DNA from 3 places in the Oceanobacillus sp. CF4.6 genome. Region 3 is predicted to be linked to each of the others. Evidence: riboswitches for the same ligand, from Rfam matches in the RefSeq annotation. Region 3 holds a riboswitch; each other region holds the start of a gene.
What was found. Region 3 has a riboswitch for S-adenosylmethionine ahead of ACHABU_RS12940 (5-methyltetrahydropteroyltriglutamate--homocysteine S-methyltransferase). Riboswitches for the same ligand answer to the same signal wherever they lie in the genome.
Positions count from the first base shown of each region.

Region 1: linked by a shared signal. The riboswitch ahead of ACHABU_RS04000 (methionine ABC transporter ATP-binding protein) and the one ahead of ACHABU_RS12940 (5-methyltetrahydropteroyltriglutamate--homocysteine S-methyltransferase) in region 3 are both predicted to bind S-adenosylmethionine.
Region 2: linked by a shared signal. The riboswitch ahead of ACHABU_RS02885 (S-adenosylmethionine synthetase N-terminal domain-containing protein) and the one ahead of ACHABU_RS12940 (5-methyltetrahydropteroyltriglutamate--homocysteine S-methyltransferase) in region 3 are both predicted to bind S-adenosylmethionine.

Region 1 is NZ_JBIMEX010000002.1:75,698-79,872, forward strand. Features, by position in the region: gene ACHABU_RS03990 (MetQ/NlpA family ABC transporter substrate-binding protein) at 1-343, opposite strand, end outside; gene ACHABU_RS03995 (methionine ABC transporter permease) at 406-1,074, opposite strand; gene ACHABU_RS04000 (methionine ABC transporter ATP-binding protein) at 1,064-2,098, opposite strand; SAM riboswitch class I at 2,193-2,300, opposite strand; gene ACHABU_RS04005 (thioredoxin family protein) at 2,392-2,706, opposite strand; gene ACHABU_RS04010 (toprim domain-containing protein) at 2,731-3,087, opposite strand; gene gcvH (glycine cleavage system protein GcvH) at 3,196-3,576, opposite strand; gene ACHABU_RS04020 (arsenate reductase family protein) at 3,650-4,006, opposite strand.
Region 2 is NZ_JBIMEX010000001.1:540,516-544,690, forward strand. Features, by position in the region: gene ACHABU_RS02875 (aminotransferase class I/II-fold pyridoxal phosphate-dependent enzyme) at 1-1,151, opposite strand, end outside; gene ACHABU_RS02880 (hypothetical protein) at 1,148-1,303, opposite strand; gene ACHABU_RS02885 (S-adenosylmethionine synthetase N-terminal domain-containing protein) at 1,297-1,554, opposite strand; SAM riboswitch class I at 1,648-1,769, opposite strand; gene ACHABU_RS02890 (potassium/proton antiporter) at 1,930-3,384, opposite strand; partial or broken gene ACHABU_RS02895 (multicopper oxidase domain-containing protein) at 3,571-3,681, shown strand; gene ACHABU_RS02900 (serine/threonine protein kinase) at 3,734-4,175, opposite strand, start outside.
Region 3 is NZ_JBIMEX010000008.1:25,393-29,567, forward strand. Features, by position in the region: gene ACHABU_RS12935 (5-methyltetrahydropteroyltriglutamate--homocysteine S-methyltransferase) at 1-667, opposite strand, end outside; gene ACHABU_RS12940 (5-methyltetrahydropteroyltriglutamate--homocysteine S-methyltransferase) at 722-1,825, opposite strand; SAM riboswitch class I at 1,909-2,012, opposite strand; gene ACHABU_RS12945 (MBL fold metallo-hydrolase) at 2,264-3,238, shown strand; gene ACHABU_RS12950 (CBS domain-containing protein) at 3,258-3,950, shown strand; gene ACHABU_RS12955 (3'-5' exonuclease) at 4,024-4,175, shown strand, end outside.

The sequences.
Region 1 (4,175 bases), on a different contig from region 3:
TCGATTCAATTTCATAACCAGTGTCTGCAACCGTTTGGTTCAAATAAGGGAGATGCTGGAAATAGTTTGCATCGAGGTCACCACTTGCAAGGTCATCATTTGGAAATACATAATCCTGATATTCTTCAATATTTAAGGTAATTCCTTGCTCTTCAAGCAAAGGTTTTGCTTCTTCAAGAATTTCTGCATGGGGAACACTTGATGCACCTACAGTAATCTCAGTAGTTTCTTCTGTTCCTTCTTCCGTAGTTCCGTTATCGCTTCCGGTGTCAGAATCTCCTCCACCACACGCAGCCAATAGTAGTACAAATGCTAATGATAATAATGCTAGAATTTTTTTCATCTTTTTCTCTCCTTCTATGTTTTTATATATTTGAAATGGGCATCTGCCTATATACAAATCAATTATCTTTTATCCACTTTATTAGTAATAAAGTCCCCAATAAATTGGAAAATAAATACGATAATAACAATTATAATTGTACAAAGAAATACAACATCAAAGTCTCTTCGCTGGAATCCAAAGTAATAGGCGTAATTTCCAAGTCCACCGGCGCCAATGACACCGGCCATTGCAGTATAGCCGATTAAAGCAATTGCTGTAACCGTAAGTCCTGAGACAAGGGCAGGCATGGATTCTGGAATAAGTACCCGTAAAATAATGGTGCTTGTCTTTGCCCCCATTGATTTCGCCGCCTCGACAACACCTTTATCTACTTCTTTGAGAGCAATCTCAACGAGTCTCCCATAAAATGGTGCCGAACCGATAATTAGGGCAGGCAATGCTGCATTTGGTCCGCGTATGGTTCCAATCAAAAAATCAGTAAAAGGAAATAACAATAAAATCAATATAATAAAAGGAATAGCCCGAAATATATTTACAAATGCTGCTACGATTAAATTAACATAGCTATTTTGCCAAATTCCATCTTTTGTTGTCAGATAGAGAAGTAGCCCTAAGATGAGGCCTAAAATACATGTCCCAATCAATGCCAGAATTGTCATGTAGAATGTTTCATAAGTAGCTACCCAAAAATCCTCTATATCGATATTCGGAAATAAATTAGTTAGCATCTCGGATAACCTCCACTTCTACTGAGGTTTCTTCCTGAATAAAGCTTACTGCCTTATTAACTTCCTCAATTTCACCTTTCGCCTGGACAAATAATGTACCATATCCGCCAGCCTGAGTTTGTGTTATTTTCCCCTGCAATATATTCAGATCGATATCAAACTTTTTCGCCAATTCACTGATGAGGGCTTGATTTGTAGTTTCCCCAAGAAAATGCAAGCGTAGAATTTTCCCCTCGTTACTATACGTATCGATAATATTCGATATATCATCATCTTCACTACTGGATCCCATAATTTGTTCCACAAACTTCTTTGTAACTGGCATTTTCGGATGTGTGAATACCTCTAGCACTTGCCCTTGTTCCACGACTTTCCCTTGCTCCATGACAGCAACCTGATTACAGATTTTACGAATAACATGCATTTCGTGAGTAATTAAAATGATTGTCAAACCAAGCTTCTTATTAATATCCATCAATAAGTTTAAAATGGAGTTGGTCGTTTCGGGATCTAATGCAGATGTTGCTTCATCACACAGCAATACTTTCGGATTGTTTGCAAGTGCACGCGCAATACCAACACGTTGTTTCTGTCCACCACTTAACTGGGATGGATATGCCTTTTCACGTCCACTAAGCCCGACGAGATCAATTAGCTCTTGCACCCGCAAAGAACGTTCCGCTTTGGATGCGCCTGCTATTTCCAATGGAAAGGCAATATTATCTTCAACTGTTTTTGACCAAAGCAGATTAAAGTGTTGGAAAATCATACCCATTTCCTGGCGTGCAAGCCGTAGCTGTTTCGTATTCAAAGCCGTAATCTCCTGGTTGTCGATGATAACTTTACCTGCAGTTGGTTCTTCCAGTCGGTTTAGCAGGCGTACAAACGTACTTTTACCAGCACCACTATATCCGATTACGCCATAGATTTCGCCTTCTTTTATATGAAGGGTCAAATCGTCAACAGCTGTTATATTTTTCTTATTTAGAGCAAAGATTTTACTTAAACCCTCAATTGAAATCACTATTTATCCTCCTAATGATTCACATTTAATCAACAAAAAACGTCCATCTGCTCGAGAACAGAAAGACGTAATAGTTTACATAAAGTCTCACGTTCTCTCATCTGTCAAAGTACTACTTTGCAGGAATTGGCACCTTTCAAATTTAAATTTGAAGGTTGCCGCGGGTTCAAAGGGCCAGTCCCTCCACCGCTCAAGATAAGAGATAGAAAATATTAAGTTTTGAATCAGTGAGACTATAGTAGCACGGTGAAATATTCATGTCAATATTAAATTTTTGTATCTTTCTATTATCCTTAGCTTTTCGCAAACAACTCAGGCTTATACTTTATTAAATAACTATAGATATTGCCTGTCGAATGGAAGGCATAGATTTTCTCCTTTATTTGGCTGTCTTCCTTAATTAACAGGCATGGGACACTTTCTATTTTATTCTCAATCATAAATTCCGGGTTCAAAGACGCATTCATTTCATAAAATATGTTTTCCTGATGAACCGCTTCAATTTTTTCAAGCATTGCACGTGCAACACTGCATGTTCCACAAAATGGAGTATAAATATAGAGCAACATTCGGTCTTGTTTATGCGTTTCTTCTGTAATAGTTTTCACCTTTTACCACCTTATACCTTTGCACTAAAATAAAAATATGGGATGGACGGAAAAATGTTTGCTGAGTAAAGCACTCGCAAGAATCTTCTCAGGTGTTGCAGCTACTTCGCGGTATTCACTGCTAACATAAATGTGTTCCGCATGTGGAAGTTCGCGAGCAAGTTGTTTCCGTAATTTCATCCCCGACTTATCCTCATCTACCAGTATAAAAACATCCTTCTCATCCAGTTCATATGTTTCCAGTAATTCATCAAATTTCTCCACACCAAGTGTACCATTCGTACAAATAATCGTAACATTGTCGTTGATAATCTTCGCAATCTGCCGTTTGTCTGTCAGCCCTTCGACAATAATTACTTTCTCTGGTTCAGTAGTTATCATCACATAGCACTCCTTATGCAAGCAAGAAAGATGCTTATTTACATCCATTATATGATAAAACTAAGGCTGACTATACACAATTGTGTGCTTTAGTCAGCCTACGGAGCATTATTCTTCGGTTAATTCTTTGTATTGATCAGGTGTAAGTAGTTCATCAAGCTCAGATTCATTAGACGGTTCCACTACAACCATCCATGCTTTCTCGTATGGTGATTCGTTTACAAACTCTGGGCTGTCATCCAACTCTTCATTTACTTCAACTACTTTGCCACTTATTGGAGCATACAATTCAGAAACTGTCTTAACAGATTCAACACTACCAAAGGGCTCATCTACGGTTAGCTCATCACCAACTTCAGGTAATTCCACAAAAACGATATCGCCAAGTTCATCCTGAGCAAATGCCGTAATACCGATTCGTACATTTCCATTCTCTTTTTTAATCCATTCGTGTTCTTTTGAATACAATAATTCCTCTGGTAAGCTCATTCTTATCCCTCCAATAATTAATTCCAATCTAACTATACAATTTAATGCTCTCTTTTTCTAGTCCCTGTTATACTTATTTCCAATTTTCCTGGAATGTTTCTTCTTTGAAACCGACTGTAACAATCTCGCCATCTGTTACAATGGGCCGCTTAATCAGCATTCCATCAGATGCCAATATTTCCGCCATTTCTTCCGTGCTTGCATCCTTGATTTTATCTTTGATACTTAACTCGCGGTACTTCTTCCCACTCGTATTAAAAAATTTCTTTGCCGGAAGATCACTTTTCTCCATCAGATTCATTATTTCTTCTTTTGACGGACTCTCTTCCACAATATGTACACTTGTATAATCGACATTATTAGTTTCAAACCATTTCTTCGCATTCTTGCATGTTCCACAATTTGGATACCAATAAAATGTTAATGCCACCCGATAACCCCCTCATACCACTAAATTGAATTTCATTATATCAAACCCAATGTGCATTAATCCATTATAAGTGCTTTTAGTTAAGCTTCTTTTCGTAATGTTTGCTGATTTATAATCTTCGTAGTTAAGATAAAATACGAAGTAACTACTAGCTGATATCCAAAATCGT
Region 2 (4,175 bases), on a different contig from region 3:
TCCCTCGTATCCGATCCAGTAACTACGGCCATGATAACATAGCCTTCAGCGAGTTCCATTTGTATTCCATATTTTTCTTTTAAAAGACGATAGACTTCGAATCCCGTTAAACCTATACCATTCACACGGATAACTAATTTCGTCCAGTCATAAAATTGATCATAATGGGCTTTTACATATGGAGCTTTCAATATTTCATAGCTTGACGTCGACTCAATTTCATTTATCGCTTCTTCTATAATTGGTTTTAACTGACTGTAACGCGCATTTCCATAGAGCGAGAGTTCCCTCCTTGCTACATCCAGCGAACTCATAAGCAAGTAATTTGCACTCGTTGTCTGCAGCATATCCAGTGCTTTTTGAATCTGTTGAGAGGCGATTCTATTATTGTTAAGGAGAAGGATTGAACTTTGTGTTAAGGAGCCACCAGTCTTATGCATGCTTACCGTTACAACATCTGCCCCAGCAGAGATAGGATCGATCATCTCCTCCGACATAAAGCCAAGATGGGCACCGTGCGCACTATCGACAATGACCGTCATATCCCGGTCATGGGCAATCGTGCAAATTGTTGCCAAATCGCTCATCGATCCGAAATAAGTCGGGTAGGTAACCAGTAACGTCCCTGCTTCTGGATGCTCTTCGATGGCTTTTCTTACATTGGAAATCGAAATACCGTGGGAAATTCCAAAGTGGTAATCAACTTCCGGCTGAATAAATACTGGTTTCACTCCACTTAAAATAATCCCATCCATGACGGATTTATGGCAATTTCGGGGTACGAGTAATGTATCTCCCGGCTTACAGGCTGCCATAATCATGGCATGAATGCCAATCGTTGTTCCATTCACGAGAAAGTATGCATGATCGGCGCCGAACGCATCGGCAGCCAATTCTTGTGCTTCTTTAATGACAGATTGGGGATGACTTAATAAATCAAGCTCTTTCATGGAATTAACATCCATCCGCATCGTCGTTTCCCCAAGTGCCATCTTTAACGGATTCATTTGCGCACCCATTTTATGACCTGGTACATCAAATGGGGTTACTTCTTGCTTTGCATAGTGCACTAAAGCTTCAAACAAGGGCATCTTATCCTGATCAACCAATGAAATACTTTTCGTTACACGCTCTTGCAAGTCGTTCATCATGATTGTCCAACTCCTGCAAAATCATAGATTGATAATGCTTGTTTTAGCTCTTCTACTTTATCTATTCTTTCCCACGAGACGTGGTGATTGCTTCTGCCAAAGTGTCCATATACGGCTAATTGTTTATCTTGCAGCTTACGTAAGTTCAACATGTTGATGATACCGTGTACCCTATTTCAATGAATGTATCTCTTGCAATTTTTTCGATATCTATGAAGGCTATAGTGGTAATTTCCCCACCTATAATAACCGTATTTGTCGTGTCAAACACTTCACAGGCTACCCTAGAAAAGGAATCCTGCTCAAGCGCTGCGTCCAGTACTACAGCCGAAATCTGATCTGCGTTTTTATCGGGATGTCTTTCAGATACAGACTCTAAGTTAAATAAAATTTTCTCTGCCAACATTAACCCTCCTAACAAAAAAAATAATTTTAGGCATACAAAAAAGCTCTCCTACAACCTAAGGAAAGCTTCGATTAATATCAGCTGCTTATCCTCTTATTGTTCACAAAATGCAAAATTTTGTGCTCAGGTTGGGCCCCATGATCTGATTGTTTAAAACAGATTGGTTTGCCACCGTATCTTTGACCCCTCGTCTCAACGGCTATTAATAAGATAGACTTTATTCGTGCTGAGAATAATACTAATCGATAATAAATATCATGTCAATTGATTTTTTTGTATGGAATTCCTAGATTCTAACTGTTGCTGAAACCAATTTTCCCACATGACAACGATGTCCTATAATCAGAAGCGATTATAGGACATAACGATCAATTAAACTTCCTGGTGTTTTTGCTTTCCCAATAATGCTATTTTTGCTTTTTTCCTGTTTTCTTTATCACTCAAGACGAACAGCGTGTCCCCTTTTTCAATGATCGACGTACCTGTTGGCGTCAATAATTTTTTATTCCGAGTAATCCCAATGATTAATGTCGCATCGGGTAATTCCAAATCGATTAATGACGTACCAATTGCCGGGGAACGTTTTGGTATGGTTACCTTCATAATTTCCGAGTCCGTATTCCCCAAATTGATTAATTCAATGCTTGCATTTCCATCCTCTTCTTCTTCCGTTAAACCTAGCTTTTCAGCAAGCCAGGATAAAGTGCTTCCTTGAACTAAGGCAGAAATTAATACAACGAAAAATACGGTGTTAAATATCAGATTACTATTTTCCAGACCCGATAAAATCGGATAGGTAGCCAACACAATCGGAACGGCACCTTTTAAACCTGCCCATGAAATAAATAATTTTTGTTTTACATCGTATTTCATAAACAGCATACTGACAAAAACAGCAATCGGACGTGCAACAAACATTAAAATAATGGCAATCAGAATCCCTTCCCAAAATACGGCTGTTAGTTGTTCCGGAAAAACAAGCAGTCCAAGCAAGGTAAACATCACAATTTGCATCATCCAGGCAAAACCTTCATTAAACCTTAAAATAGAAAATCGGTGTGTTAAATCGCTGTTACCAACAAATACGGCCATGACATAAACTGCGAGTAAACCGCTACCTCCAAGGAAATCGGTTAATGCATACGTAAAAACAGCAGATCCCATTGCAAGTACAGGGTATAAGCCGGAAATATCCAGTTTTATATTATTTATAACAACAACAGTGATTTTACCAAGCAGTAGTCCTAACCCAAGGCCAAGACCCATTTGCAAGAAAAAGCCTCCGACTGCAGACCAGATCGACATGTCGGGGATTTGAATCATTTCAATTAACATAACGGTAAGAAATACAGCCATCGGATCATTCGAACCAGACTCCGCCTCCAATGTAGATGTCAGTCGCTTATTAAAGTTTTTATTTCCTAATACCGAAAATACGGCTGCTGCGTCCGTTGATCCAACAATCGCACCTAAAAGAAGTCCCTCCAATAATGAAAAATCCAAAATATACATAGCTGCTACACCAGTTACAATCGTCGTAATGAAGACTCCCAGTGTTGCCAGAGAAGTAGCAGGAACAAGGATTGGCCGCATTCTTCCCCATTTTGTTTGGGTACCACCATCGAATAGAATAATGATTAATGCCAATATACCAATAAATTGGGTTAGCCGAACTTCCTCAAAATATATAAATCTGTTAAGTATCATACCAACAATTAGGAAAAGAATAAGTGAAGGCACTCCTAATCGAGAAGAGAATTTCGTCGTTAATACACCAATGATTAGCATGGCTGAGAGTAAGAATAATAATCCCCCTATGATTTCCATCCAGAACAATCCTTCCATCACATAAACTTATAGCTATCTATCTATTGTAAAAAGGTGAAAAGTGAATCTACTATTTAAATAAATTTTCGAATTTATTCGTTTAACCTGAAACCTTTAAATGATTCTCTATTAAATTTTAACACAAATATCTAGTTTTAACCCTTTTCACTGCCTAGTCTTTACTATAGAATAATTCGTTATTTCTCACCCGGTGACTACGTGTGGCATTGCCATACTCTTGAACATGAAGATTATGATATGATGCGCCCGTTTACCGTTACAGACCCGAAAAAATAACAAAACTGCTGAATTTACAAATTGTAAGTTCAGCAGTTTTGTTATAGCTACATTACTTTTTAAACGTTGTGTGCTTGATAACAAATTGCATAAATTCCTCATACGTCGAAAAATATTTTTGCTGCTGATTATACCATTTACGAATCGTTTCCAATAACCAAAATGGAACCGGTTTGCTATCCATTCGATGATAGTGATCTTCGTATGCCTTTTTTAAATGTTCAAATCGAAAATCATTCCCTGGTTGAATGTATTCAGAAACGTCAATAATCTTTGCTCTCCCGTTTTGCATTAATATATTTTTTAAATGGATATCACGTGGGTTTAGCCCCTGCTCACGTATATATTGTCGTGCATCCTCCACGTCCAGAATTACGCTTTCTGGAATGTGTATTCCTTGTAACAGACAATCAAAAAGTGTCGGTCCTTCTTCAAAACTCAACACAAGATAGTTTTCCGTTGAAGCAAAGCACGTTGAAAAGAATGGTGACTCT
Region 3 (4,175 bases):
TTACAACACGCAATGCCAGTTCAATTAATTTCTCTTTTGAATATCCATCTTCCGTTAATTGGAAGTCAGGAGATGACAGACCTGCAATATATACATCATCTAATTGTAAATAACGTACACCTGCATCATAGAAAGCTTTAATCGCATCTTGGTATGTTTTTATGATGTCATTGGCATATTCTTCAATATCCGCATAAATTTCCGGATTCCGTATACCTGCTTCAAACAATTGATTAGGGCTCGGAATGGCTTGCTTTGGAATTGCACGGTCACCAACGATTTCTTTAAAATCAATAAAATCTTTCACAAAAAAATGATCTGGGTTAAATGAAATTTTACCGGTATTGCGAATGTGATGTTTATCTGTTTCGATGCCATCAAATACATACCCTTTTTCTTTTTCATAGCCTTCGATACCATTCAAATTTTCCAGGAAATCGAGATGCCACCAGCTACGGCGGAATTCGCCATCTGTAACTGCCTGTAATCCAATTTCAATTTGCTTATCGACAATGCGCTCGATTTCTTTTGTTTCGACTTCACGTAATTGGGAAGCTGAAATCTTTCCTTCTTTAAAATTTTCTCTTGCCTGGTGCAAATTTTCTGGTCTCAGGAAGCTTCCTACATGGTCTGCTTTGAAAGGAGCTTTAACTACTGTTTTTGTCATTTTATTTCCCCTTTTCTAATATGTAATGTTATTTCTAAAATAGTGATAGGGAGCTTAACCCCAAAGTTCTTTTGAAACGTCAACAACGAATTTCAATTTGTCCCACTGTTGTTCTTCAGTAAGTTTATTACCGTGATGTGTCGACGAAAATCCACACTGTGGGCTTATACATAATTGTTCAAAGGGGACATATTTCGCCGCTTCTTTTACCCGCGTTTTAATTGCCTCTTTATCTTCGAGTTCACCAAACTTGGATGTTACTGCACCGATAACTACCTGTGCTCCACCATTTGGAATATATTTCAATGGTTCGAAACTTCCAGAGCGTTCGTCATCATATTCCAGGAAAAAACCATCTACTTTTTCTTTTGCAAACAGTGTTGGTGCAATTTTTGCGTAGCTTCCTTCAAATGCCCACGTAGACTGATAGTTTCCGCGACATAAATGGGTTGTAACGGTTAAATCCTCTGGTTTATCTTCCAGAACTTCGTTGACAACTCGCAATGCTAAATCTATCAGTTGCTGTCTGGAATAGCTGCCTTCTATAGATGGATTGTCATCTGCTGATAGTCTTGCAATATACACATCATCCAGTTGAATATAACGTGCACCGACATTGTAAAATGCTTTTAATGCAGCGCGGTAAGCTTCGATAACATCATCTGCGTATGCTTCAATGTCCGGATAAATTTCCGGATTTCTAATACCAGCGATAAATAACTGATTTGGACTTGGAATCGTTTGTTTAGGAACTGCACGATCGCCTACCATTTCTTTTAACTCCATAAAATCATGAATGAATGGATGGTCCTCGTTGAAAGAAATTTTTCCAGTGTTTCGTACACTGTGTTTTTCTGTTTCAACACCATGGAAATTCTGTCCTTTCTCTGGTTCAAATCCTTCAAGTCCATTCAGATTTTCTATGAAATCATAATGCCACCAGGTACGTCTGAATTCTCCGTCGGTTACTGCTTCTAAACCAACTTCAATCTGCTTATCTACAACTCTTTTAATTTCCTTTGTTTCCACTGCCCGTAATTCCTCAGCAGTAATGTTTCCATCTTTAAATTCTTTTCTCGCAATATGTATGGCTTCCGGACGCAGTAGGCTTCCTACATGGTCTGCTTTAAATGGTGCATTTCCTTTTTTCTTGGACATTACTTCACCTCATCTTAAGTTTTACAAACAAAAAAACCTCTTCCAAAGATAAGAAGAGGTTTAGATACCGTGACTAGTTTCTCTTCTTATCTTCAAGCAGATCACTGCTTCTGGAATTGGCACAGTACATTTTCAGTCTGTTGCCGAGGCTTCAAAGGGCCAGTCCCTCCACCTCTCTAAATAAGAAATACATATTTAATTAACTGTTAATAGACAGAATACATGCTAAAATCGAATAAGTCAAGAATAGATTAAATAATCTACTAAAAGATACGTCACTTACTTCGTTAATTCTTGTTGTGGAATTCTATAAAGCAATAGAGATTACTTAAGAAACTGTTTGCTTGGCATTTAATAGTAGTAACGATAAAATAGAAATTATAAAGTTTTAATCTTATTGTTGCATCTACTGGAGATTAATGAAAAGGGGACAGTAATATGTTAAGTAAAGTAACTGAAAATATATTCAAACTCGTTATCCATATTCCCGGTGGAATGCATGAAGTGAACAGTTATCTTATAAAAGGAAATAACGGTTATACAGTTATTGATACCGGTTTATATTCAAAAGAAGCGATGGACACGTGGAAAATAGTATTGGAATCAGGTGTAGTAGTTGAAAAAGTTATTTTGACACACACCCACCAGGATCATATCGGTCTTGCAAAATGGTTTCAGGAGCACATTGGTGTTCCTGTTTTTACTTCTAAGCTTGGATATAAAGAAATGTTGAAAGGCCGTAACGCCGACGCTTCTAATAGGAAACTCAAAGGGCTAATTAAGAAACATGGTATTCCTGAATTACCCGATCATCTTAAAAATGATTCACTTATTTATGATTTTGAGCCCGATGGTTTCTTTGAAGAACATGATAAAATCCAATTTGGCAATGATTTCTATGAAGTAGTCTGGACACCTGGTCATGCTCCCGATCAGTATTGCTTTTACCAAAGGGAAAAAAAGGTAATGATAGTGGGAGACCATGTATTAAAAAATATCTCTCCTGTAATTGGACTATGGACAGGAGAAGAATTAAATCCAATGAAAGAATACTATCATTCGCTTGCAAAAATAATCAATTATCCGGTCGATATTGCGCTTCCAGGTCATGGTGAAGCGATTATGGACTTAGAGGAACGTGTGCAAAGAATAAAAGAAAAGCATGATTATCGTCTGCAGCAACTGTTGGAACATATATCTGAAAAAGGGAAGACAGCAAACGATTTATGTGAAGTAATTTATGGGGAGTCAACGATTCATACATATATTAGTCCATTTATGGCTACGTTAACCCGATTAATTTATTTGGAAGCAGTAGGCGAACTTTTGAGAGTGGAAGAAAATGGAATCGTATTCTTCAAAAAGTCGATACACGGAAGCAACGCTCAGAGCAAGTTCCTAAAAAACCTTTAATTTCACGGGAGAATTTATCATGTACAAAAATTCGGAACGATTTATAACTGCATTTAATCGAATTGAAAAAGAGATAAAAGCATTGCTTATTAAAAAAGAAATGGGTTTTTCCAGAGCTGTCAGAGTGCTTCGAGATTCTAATGCAATTATTAAACGGTACACGGATGACTTACTGGAATTTGCTGAACTAAGAAATGCGATTGTTCATAACAAAATTGATATGGCTTTTGCGATTGCTGAACCACATGATACTGTCGTAGAACGTATCGAAAGAATTGAACAGGAACTCACCCGTCCACGCAAAGTAGATCCACTTTTTATAAGAAAAGTGATATCCTTTCAGCAAAATGAGCCAATGACCAATATGCTGGAAGTCATTAATCACAAGGGGATAACAAAATTTCCTGTTTATAACGATGACGAATTCCAAGGGTTGATTACGCATAAGGGGATTACGAAATGGCTGGCAAAAGGAATGCAAGATGGTACAGTACCTTTATTGGACACCAAATTGAAGGAAATCCTTCAATGTGAGAAAAATGATAATTATAAATTTATATCAAGAGATACATCTGTATATGAGGCAATGGAAATTTTTAAGAAGCAGATTGGAAAAGGATATCGCCTGGAAGCATTGCTCATAACAGGAAAAGGAAACTCTCAAGAGAAACTATTGGGAATCGTAACAAACTGGGATATAATGGAAATATAATTCCCTAATTGATTTGACCAATAAAGTTTTTAAGATGACCAAGAAGGTAATAGCTGTAAGAGGAGGGAGAACCATGAATTTCGTATCCATCGATTTTGAAACAGCGAATGAAAAACGCCACAGTCCGTGTGCTGTTGGTCTTGTTGTCGCCAACGAACATGAAATTATTGATGAATATTATAGTCTAATTAACCCAATGACGGATTTTCGTCCGTTTAATACATA